DNA from 3 places in the Paracoccus sp. R86501 genome. Region 2 is predicted to be linked to each of the others. Evidence: riboswitches for the same ligand, from Rfam matches in the RefSeq annotation. Region 2 holds a riboswitch; each other region holds the start of a gene.

Region 1 (3,272 bases), 2.0 Mb from region 2:
CTTCAGCGCGCGTTCCACCACCGGATGCCGCCCGCCGGTGATGGAAAAGGCGCGGCTGTCATCGACCTGCGGGCGCGTCCAACCTTCGCCGGAGGCGATATCGGCAAAGGCCCCGGCCAGATCAATCTCGGCCAGCGCCCGCGCCGCCTGTCCGATGGGTCCAGCGCGGTCCAGCACGGCGGCCCGCAGGCGGTCATAGATGCCGCGCTCGATCTCCAGCGCACGGTCGCGGGCATTCAGGATGCGGGTTTCCAGTTCGGACAGTTCGACGGTGGTAAAGCGGATCTGGTTGGCAGTGGTCTGGCGATGGATGAAGGTCTGGTTCAGCGGCGCGGCCATCATGCGTTCGGCATGGGTGGTCGTGGTTTCGATGAAATAGCCCAGAACATTGTTATGCTTGATCTTCAGTGCGCTGACACCCGCCATGGCTGCATATTCGGCCTGCATTCCGGCAATGACCCCGCGCCCTTCGTCACGCAGACGGCGGGTCTGGTCCAAATCTTCGTCATAGGTTTCTGCTACAAACCCGCCGTCACGGGCCAGCAGGGGTGGTTCCGCCACCAGCGCATCGTCCAGCAGGTCGATCAGGTCGTCATGGCCGGTCAGATCGGCCACCGCATCGCGCAGCACCGGCGCGGCGTCATCGGGCAGGCGTTCGGCAATGGCGGCCCCTTGGGTCAACCCAGCGCGGATCGCGGCAAGATCGCGCGGACCACCGCGTTCCAGCGCCAGACGTGACAGGGCGCGGTCCATATCGGGCACGCGTGCCAGCGCGCTGCGCAGATCGGTCAGCAGGCGCGGATCATCGACCAGCATCGCCACACTGTCCTGACGTGCACGGATCAGCGCCAGATCACGGCTGGGGGCGCTGACGCGTCGTTCCAGCAGACGCGCCCCCGGCGCGGTTACCGTGCGGTCGATGGCGGCCAGCAGGGACCCTTCGCGACCACCGGACAGGGCTTGGGTCAGTTCCAGATTGCGGCGGGTGGCAGCATCGATCTGCATCGCGCCGCCGGCCTTTTCGCGGATCGGGTGGCGCAGCAGCGGCAGCTTGCCCTTTTGCGTCATGTCCAGATAATCGACGATTGCGCCCATCGCGCCCTGTTCGGCGCGGGTGAAACTGCCGAACCCGTCCAGCGTTTCCACGCCATAAAGCGCGCATAGCCGCCGCACGCCCGCGCTGCTGTCAAAGGCACCGGCATGCAGATCGGTCAGGGCGGCACCGGCATCCTGCACCAGCTCCTCGAATTCATAGCCTGCGGCCAGAACCTCGCGCGGGGTCAGGCGGGCCAGTTCGGGGGCCAGCCGCGCGGGCGGGCATTCCATCACCTGAAAGGCACCGGTCGAAATATCGACCCACGCCAGCGCGCCTTCGTCACGGACCTGCGCATAGGCGGCAAGGTAGTTGTGGCGGCGCGCCTCCAGCAGCAATTCCTCGGTCAGGGTGCCGGGGGTGACAAGGCGAACGACATCGCGGGCCACGACGGACTTGCTACCGCGTTTCTTGGCCTCGGCAGGGTCCTCCATCTGTTCGGCGATGGCGACGCGGAAGCCCTTGCGGATCAGCTGCAACAGATAGCTTTCCGACGCATGGACAGGCACGCCGCACATCGGGATCGGTTCGCCCTGATGCGTGCCGCGTTTGGTCAGCGCGATGTCCAATGCGGCTGCGGCCTGCACGGCATCGTCGAAGAACATCTCGTAGAAGTCGCCCATGCGATAGAACAGCAGCGCACCGGGGTTCGCCTCGCGGATCGCCAGATATTGCGCCATCATCGGGGTGGGCTGGTCGGTCATGGGTATTCCGTCACTGTCATCCGGCCCCGTATCTAGCCGCTTGCGTGCTGCGGTTAAACCATTACATTCAGGCCAACCTCGGGGTGCCCTGCATGGGATGAGACGCAATTGCGGACCCGTTGAACCTGATCCGGCTGACACCCGGCGGAGGGAAGGTGACGGCTGTCCTTTCTTTCGAAACCCGTTTGAGAGGAGACTGCCTTGAAACCCCTGTTCATCGCCACCGCCCTGCTGGCCGCGACCCCCGCCTTGGCGCAGGACCGCGCGCTGACCGTCTATGCCAGCGATTACATCGCCAGCGAATGGGGCCCCGGCCCGACGATCAAATCCGAATTCGAGGCCTTCTGCGATTGCACCCTGGACTTCGTCACCGGCGACATCCTGCCCCGCCTGCTGATGGAGGGTGAGGGGACGGACGCCGACATCGTCTTCGGCCTGAACACCGATGTCACCGCCCGCGCCCGCGCGTCGGGCCTGTTTGCGCCCCACGGGCAGGACACCTCCGACATGTCGCTGCCGGTGGAGTGGAGCGATGACATCTTCCTGCCCTATAACTGGGGCGAAACGGCGTTCATCTATGACGAAACGCGGCTGGAAAACCCGCCCGCCAGCTTTCAGGAATTGCTGGACGCGCCCGATGATCTGAAGATCGTGATCCAGGACCCGCGGTCGTCCATTTCCGGCCTAGCGCTACTGTTGTGGGTCAAGCAGGTCTATGGCGATGACGCGCCCGAGGCTTGGGCCAAGCTGGCCCCCAAGGTGCTGACCGTGACGCGCGGCTGGTCGGAATCCTATGGCATGTTCACGGACGGAGAGGCGGATATGGTCCTCTCCTACACCACCTCGCCCGCCTATCACATTGCAGCGGAAGACGACCTGACCAAAAAGGCCGCCATCTTCCCCGAAGGTCATTACTTCATGGCCGAACTGGCAGCGCAGGTCGCATCGACCGATCAGCCCGAACTGGCACAGCAATTCATGGACTGGATCCTGACGCCGGAATTCCAGAAGACCATCCCGCTGGCCAATTGGTCCCTGCCCGCCAAGCTGCCGCAGGACGACTGGCCGCAGGTCATGCGCGACCTGCCCCGCCCCGAAAAAACGCTGTTCTATTCCGAGGACGAGGCCGAAGCCCTGCGCCAGCCGGCGCTGGACGAATGGCTGCGCGCCTTCGCGGGGTGATATCCGGTCGCATCGTCGCCGCCGGTCTTGCGGCCCTGATCCTTGGCACGCTGGCCGCTGTCGCATGGCAGGCGGGCGGGTTGTCGGGCTTGGGAGAATGGGACTGGCGCGCGGTGCGCTTCACCGTCTGGCAGGCGGCGCTGTCGGCCACGCTGTCGGCGGCGCTGGCGGTGCCCGTCGCGCGGGCGCTGGCGCGGCGGCGCTTTCGCGGGCGCGGGTTGCTGGTCACGCTGCTGGGCGCGCCCTTCATCCTGCCGGTGATCGTGGCGATCATGGGACTGATCTCGGTCTTC
Region 2 (3,272 bases):
TCGGGGGCGTGCAGGACGATCATCTCGCCCCGGACGCCGCGCAGATCGGGCAGGGGGGCGGCCATGCCGCGGGCGTCGATCACCGGGCCTGCCATGTCCTGCGGCTCTGCGTCGGCGGTTTCAATTGCGACATCGCGCGCCTGCAGGATGGCGACCACATCGGCAAGGGCTTGGCGGGGGTTCAGATGCGCCTCGGGCGGGATATGCAGGGCATGGCGGTGATTGGCCAGATCGGGTTCCAGGCCCCTCAACGCCGCGCCGTCCAGCGCAACGTGGCCCGGCGCGCGGCGGGCAAAGCGTGACAGCTCGGCCCGGTCGCGGTCCAGCGCGACGACCAGCGTGCCGCGGCGGGTGACGGTCGTGACCTGCGCCCAGTCATCGGCGGCCTGCGCGCCAAGGCGGGCGATCACGGGATCAGCAGTGACGCCTTCGCAGATCGGGGCCAGCATGCCGCCCGCCCACCACGAACAGCCGTGCGGACCGGGGGGGCCGTTCCGGTCGATGATGCGCGGGTGCCAGCCCTGTTGCGACAGCTGAAAGGCTGCGAACAATCCAGCGACGCCCGCGCCGATGATGGTGATGTCACGCATGGGACCAGACCGAGTGAAAGTGATGCACCGGCCCGTGCCCATGACCGACCGACAGCATATCCGCCGCCCTGATGGCACCTTGCAGATAGCGATGCGCCATGGCGACAGCATCGGGCAGCGGCAGCCCCTGCGCCATGCCCGCCGCGATTGCCGCCGAGAGGGTGCAGCCGGTGCCATGGGTGTTGCGCGTCGGGTGACGCGGGGCGGTCAATTCGACCACCCCGCCCGGCGTCATCAGCAGGTCGAGGCATTCGGCCCCCTCTGCATGTCCACCTTTCATCAGCACCGCCTGTGCGCCCATGCCCATCAGCGCCTGCGCCTGATCCAGACGCTGATCACGGGTTCGGGCGGTGGGGGTGCCGGTCAGGCGTGCGGCCTCGGGCAGGTTGGGGGTCAGCAGGGTCGCGCGGGGCAGCAGCATGTCACGCAATGCGCCGATGGCGCTGTCATCCAGCAAGGCATCGCCCGATTTCGCCACCATCACCGGGTCCAGCACGATGGGCAGGTCGCACCCCCGCAGCCCCTCCGCGACGGCGCGGATGGCATCGACGCCCCCCAGCATGCCCAGTTTGACGGCGCGGATGTCCAGATCGTCGAAGACCGCGTCCATCTGGGCGGTGATCATCGCGGCGCTTGTGGGGGCGACCATGCTGACGGTGCGGGTGTTCTGAGCGGTCAGGGCGGTGACGACGCTGGCGCCATAGACACCAAGTGCCGAAAAGGTCTTGAGGTCGGCCTGGATGCCGGCGCCTCCGCCGGAATCGGAACCGGCGATGGTCAGGGCGATGGCGGTCAAGATGGCCTCCTTGTGCGGTCGGGGGACATGACGGCGCAAGGGGGAACAAAGGGCGGGGCGGGCCCGCGATCATCTGCACCGTTCCCTCCGCCGGTATGACCCGGATCAGGTTCGATGGGTTGGCTGTCGCCTCTCAGCCCCGGTGACGGGGCACCCCAACGGTTTGCATCTGAAGGCTAGCGGGGTGCGGGATCGCCCGCAAGGGGGATCAGGTCAGACCCGCCATCTGCAGCGCGATCCCCGCCAGCGCGGCCCCGCCCAACAGGGTCGCCATGCCAGGACGCAGGCGCAGGGCCACGAACAGGGTGGCCGCGCACAGCAGGGCCGCCACCGGGTCCAGCGAGGCCATGACCGGCGCATCCACCCGGATCGGACCTGCCTGCCACGGGATGGTCTGCGACCAGATCAGGTGGATGGCGAACCAGAGGGCAAGGTTCAGGATGACGCCCACGACCGCGGCGGTGACGGCACGCAGGGCGGCGGACAGGCGGGCGCTGCGGCGCATCCCCTCCATGAAAGGCGCGCCGATGAAGATGAAGGCGAAGCAGGGCGCGAAGGTCACCCATGTCGCCAGCAGCCCGCCCAGCACGGCGGCCAGCAGCGGATGGGCGTGACCTGCGCCATGCGCCGCCATGAACCCCACGAATTGCAGCACCATGATCAGCGGACCCGGGGTGGTTTCGGCCATGCCCAGCCCGTCCAGCATCTGGGTTGGTTCAAGCCAGCCATAGCGGCCCACGGCCTCTTGCCCGACCCAGGCAAGGACGGCATAGGCGCCTCCGAAGGACAGGACCGCGAGGCGCGAAAAGAAGGTGGCGATGTCGGTAAAGACGCTGCCGGGGGGCAGCATGACCAGCGCTGCCACGGGCGCCAGCCACAGCACCAGCGCCCAACCCGCCGCGCGGCGGGCGGCGCCTGCATCCTGCGCGGGCAGGGGGCGGGCATCGGCGGGTGGCATGCTGCCACCCATCAGCGCACCTGCCAGTGCCGCCATGGCGATGACCAGCGGAAAGGGCGCATCCAGCGCAAAAAGCGCGACGAAGGCCGCCCCCGCAATGAGGCGCAGCGCCGGTCCCTTCAGCGCCCGTCCTGCAAGGCGGATCACCGCCTGCACCACGATCGCCAGCACCGCCGCCTTCAGCCCGAAGAAGATCCCCGCCACAATGCCGACGTCGCCAAGCGTGACATAGATCAGGCTGAGCGCCATGATCGCCGCCACGCCGGGCAGGATGAACAGCACCCCTGCGATCAGCGCGCCGCGTACGCCATGCATCAACCAGCCGATGTATGTGGCCAGCTGCTGCGCCTCGGGGCCGGGCAACAGCATGCAGAAGTTCAGCGCGTGCAGGAAGCGATCCTCGTCGATCCAGCGGCGTTCCTCGACCAGGATGCGGTGCATGACGGCGATCTGGCCTGCGGGTCCGCCGAAGCTGAGCGCGGCGATCCGCGCCCATGTGGCGGCGGCATCCTTGATCGGGGGATGGGCTGTCGGGGGCATCGGGGAACCTGTGTTCGGGGGTCGCGGCATCAGGGCCGCGCGACGGGGGCAAGTCAAGGAAAAGCCGAGGGTAAAAACAGTTGAGATCATCGGTGGACTTTGCGCGCCACGTATCATAGGAACCCCTCTTTGGCTCCGCATGTCCGGGGCGGCGGGTGCAGGGTGGGCCGGTCGCAGCGACGGGGTGCCGCTCATCGGGTGAATGACACCCCCCATTTGGCGAATCAAATGACCGAATTGAACTTCCCCGCACCGCTTCAGGCGGCGCTGGCTTCCAAGGGCTATGACAGCCTGACAACCGTGCAATCCTCCGTCGTGGCCGATGACGCTCAGGGGCGCGACCTGCTGGTTTCGGCGCAGACCGGCTCGGGCAAGACCGTGGCCTTCG
Region 3 (3,272 bases), 410 kb from region 2:
TTTCCGCCGTCGCGCGGATATCATGCGATATCTTCATCGAGCAGAACTTGGGCCCGCACATCGAACAGAAATGCGCGACCTTATGGGCATCGGCGGGCATGGTCTCGTCATGCATCTCGCGCGCGGTATCGGGGTCCAGGCCCAGATTGAACTGATCCTGCCAGCGGAAATCGAAGCGCGCGCGTGACAGCGCATCGTCGCGCATCTGCGCACCCGGGTGCCCCTTGGCCAGATCCGCCGCATGGGCCGCCAGCTTGTAGGTGATGACGCCGGTCTTCACATCGTCTCGATCCGGCAGTCCCAGATGCTCCTTCGGCGTGACATAGCACAGCATCGCGGTCCCGAACCAACCGATCATCGCCGCTCCGATGGCGCTGGTGATATGGTCGTAACCGGGCGCGATATCGGTGGTCAGCGGCCCAAGCGTATAGAATGGGGCTTCGTGGCAATGTTGAAGCTGCTTGTCCATATTGGCCTTAAGCTTGTGCATCGGCACATGGCCCGGACCTTCGATAAAGACCTGACAATCCTTGGCCCATGCTTTCTTCGTCAGTTCGCCCAAGGTTTCCAGCTCGGCGAATTGCGCCTGATCGTTGGCGTCGGCGATGGACCCGGGGCGCAGCCCGTCGCCAAGGCTGAAGGTCACATCATAGGCGCGCATAATCTCGCAGATCTCGTCGAAGCGCTCGTAAAGAAAGCTTTCGCGGTGATGGTGCAGGCACCATTTCGCCATGATCGAGCCGCCCCGACTGACAATGCCCGTCACGCGCTTGGCCGTCATGGGGATCATATGCAGCCGCACGCCGGCGTGGATGGTGAAATAATCGACGCCCTGTTCGGCCTGTTCGATCAGCGTGTCGCGGTAAATCTCCCACGTCAGATCTTCGGCGATGCCGCCGACCTTTTCCAGCGCCTGATACAATGGCACCGTCCCGATGGGCACGGGCGAGTTGCGGATGATCCAGTCGCGGATGTTGTGGATGTTGCGGCCCGTGGACAGATCCATGACGGTGTCGGCACCCCAGCGGATGGCCCAGACCATCTTGTTGACCTCTTCCTCCATCGAGGATGTCACGGCGGAATTGCCAATATTGGCGTTGATCTTGACCAGGAAATTGCGGCCGATGATCATCGGTTCCAGTTCGGGGTGGTTGATGTTGGCAGGAATCACCGCCCGCCCCCGCGCAATTTCAGACCGCACGAACTCCGGCGTGACCAGATCGGGGATGGAGGCGCCGAAATCCTCTCCGTCACGGGTATAGGCGGCGGTGCGGCCTTCATTTTCGCGGATGGCGACATATTCCATTTCCGGCGTGATGATACCGGCGCGAGCATAGGCCAGCTGGGTCACGGCCCCCTTGGTGGCGCGCAGCGGATCACATTGATGCGGAAAGGCGGGGGTCAGGCGCTTGCCATCGACAAAGCCGTTATCGGCGGCGGTCAGCGGACGTCCGGTATAGGCTTCGGCATCGCCCCTGCCCGTCAGCCAGTTGCCGCGAACCGGGGGAAGGCCGCTTTGAATCTCCATCCGCGCACCCCCGTCGGTATAGGGGCCGGAGCTGTCATAGACGGTCAGCGGGGCCTCGCCTGTCAGGGCAATCTGGCGCATCGGCACGCGGATGTCATGCATGGCGCCCGGCACATACAGCTTGCTGGATGCGGGCATGGGGCCGGTGGTGATCTGGGGGTTGGGTTTCATCAGTGTCTCCCGCAAAAATGGGCGACCCGGATAAGACAAGCGATGAAGGGGCCACGCGGCCCGATGACGGACCTTGCGGCCCAAAGGACCGCCCCGTCGGTCGGGGAAGCTGCCTTTGGTCTTCCTACGCCAGCATAAACTGGGTCAGGTTCAAAGGGTCGCTTCACCGGGGTTGCCCCCACTCAGCCTCTCAGTCCCCTTAAGGCGGGACTCCCCTGACGTGCGGGCAGGTTCGCGATTTCGGGGGGAACTGTCAACAGCTTGATGCAGGCGCCCGCGGTGACGGGCGCCTGCGGTTGGTATCAGGCCTTAAGCGCGGCCAACACATCGTCGGGACGCATCGGCAGATGGCGCAGGCGCACGCCCACGGCAGACTGGATGGCGTTGGCGATGGCCGGTGCGATGACCGTGGTGCCGGGTTCGCCCAAGCCCACCGGCACTTCGGTGCTGTCGATGAACTCGATCTCCATGTCCGGTGTGTCGATCATCCGCAGCGGAGTGTAGCCGCCAAGGTTCAGGTCGCGAACGTTGCCATCCTCGAACTCAGTCCCTTCGTACAGCGCCATGGAAAGGCCCCAAAGTGCAGCACCTTCGCATTGCGCGCGCGCCCCATCGGGGTCAACAACCGTACCGCAATCGAAGGCCAGCCACATCTTCTGGACCTCGACCGTGCCAGTTTCGCGGTCCACATGCACCTGAACGGCACCTGCGGTCCAGGTCGGCATCTGGCGGCTTTGACCGAAGGTCGTTGCGATGCCGATGGCCGTATCGGCAGGCAAATCAGCCGTGCCATAGCCCGACATCTTGGCCACGCGTTCCAGAACCGCCTTCTGACGCGATGCGCCACCGACCGAATCCGGCGCGGTGCCGGCGTTGTAACCTTCGGCAATCAGATGCTGCTGGCGAAACTCCAGCGGATCGACACCGATCTTGGCTGCGGCTTCATCCATGAAGCTTTCGACGGCAAAGTTGGTCCAGCCCGGACCGACCGAGCGCAACCAGCCGGGACGGAAGGTCTGATTGGCCAGTTCGTTTTCGATCGCGCGAACCTTATGCGCACCGACCGAATACCAGTGGTCGGCACCGTCGATGGCAAAGACATCATAGGGCTGGTCGTTCACGCCCTTGGGCATAAACGACGGTGCCATGACGCCCGTGGGCCAACCGGCGGCGGCGTCGTGATCCATGCCGATGACCTTCTGGTCGGCGTCGAATGCCATACGCAGTTTCTGCACGCTTGGCGACCGGACGCTGTCGAACTGGACGTCATGTTCGCGCATGAAGACCAGCTTGACCGGCTTGCCGCCCAATTGCTTCGAGGCAAGCGCGGCGGGCACGATGTAGTCGCCGTTCAGGCGACGCCCGAAACCGCCGCCCAGCATATAGCTGCGCATGACGATCTTGTCGGGTTCAACCTCAAGCGCCGCCGACAGGGTCGGCAGGATCAGCGACTGCCACTGGTTGCCGGCATGGGTTTCCCAGATGCCGTCCTCATTCTGGAAGACGGTGGCGTTCAGCGGTTCCATCTGGAAGTGCAGCACCGTCGAGGTGGTGTAATCCGCCTCGAGCGTAT

What was found. Region 2 has a riboswitch for thiamine pyrophosphate ahead of thiD (bifunctional hydroxymethylpyrimidine kinase/phosphomethylpyrimidine kinase). Riboswitches for the same ligand answer to the same signal wherever they lie in the genome.
Region 1: linked by a shared signal. The riboswitch ahead of SJY40_RS14410 (thiamine ABC transporter substrate binding subunit) and the one ahead of thiD (bifunctional hydroxymethylpyrimidine kinase/phosphomethylpyrimidine kinase) in region 2 are both predicted to bind thiamine pyrophosphate.
Region 3: linked by a shared signal. The riboswitch ahead of thiC (phosphomethylpyrimidine synthase ThiC) and the one ahead of thiD (bifunctional hydroxymethylpyrimidine kinase/phosphomethylpyrimidine kinase) in region 2 are both predicted to bind thiamine pyrophosphate.

Annotation. Positions count from the first base shown of each region.
Region 1 covers NZ_JAXHPZ010000001.1:2,942,968-2,946,239, reverse strand. The annotation lists gene mutS (DNA mismatch repair protein MutS) at 1-1,797, opposite strand, end outside; TPP riboswitch at 1,867-1,967, shown strand; gene SJY40_RS14410 (thiamine ABC transporter substrate binding subunit) at 1,999-2,979, shown strand; gene SJY40_RS14405 (thiamine/thiamine pyrophosphate ABC transporter permease ThiP) at 2,955-3,272, shown strand, end outside.
Region 2 covers NZ_JAXHPZ010000001.1:973,531-976,802, forward strand. The annotation lists gene SJY40_RS04800 (FAD-dependent oxidoreductase) at 1-590, opposite strand, end outside; gene thiD (bifunctional hydroxymethylpyrimidine kinase/phosphomethylpyrimidine kinase) at 583-1,386, opposite strand; TPP riboswitch at 1,452-1,554, opposite strand; gene chrA (chromate efflux transporter) at 1,595-2,884, opposite strand; gene SJY40_RS04815 (DEAD/DEAH box helicase) at 3,113-3,272, shown strand, end outside.
Region 3 covers NZ_JAXHPZ010000001.1:560,404-563,675, reverse strand. The annotation lists gene thiC (phosphomethylpyrimidine synthase ThiC) at 1-1,699, opposite strand, end outside; TPP riboswitch at 1,804-1,926, opposite strand; gene SJY40_RS02860 (molybdopterin cofactor-binding domain-containing protein) at 2,002-3,272, opposite strand, start outside.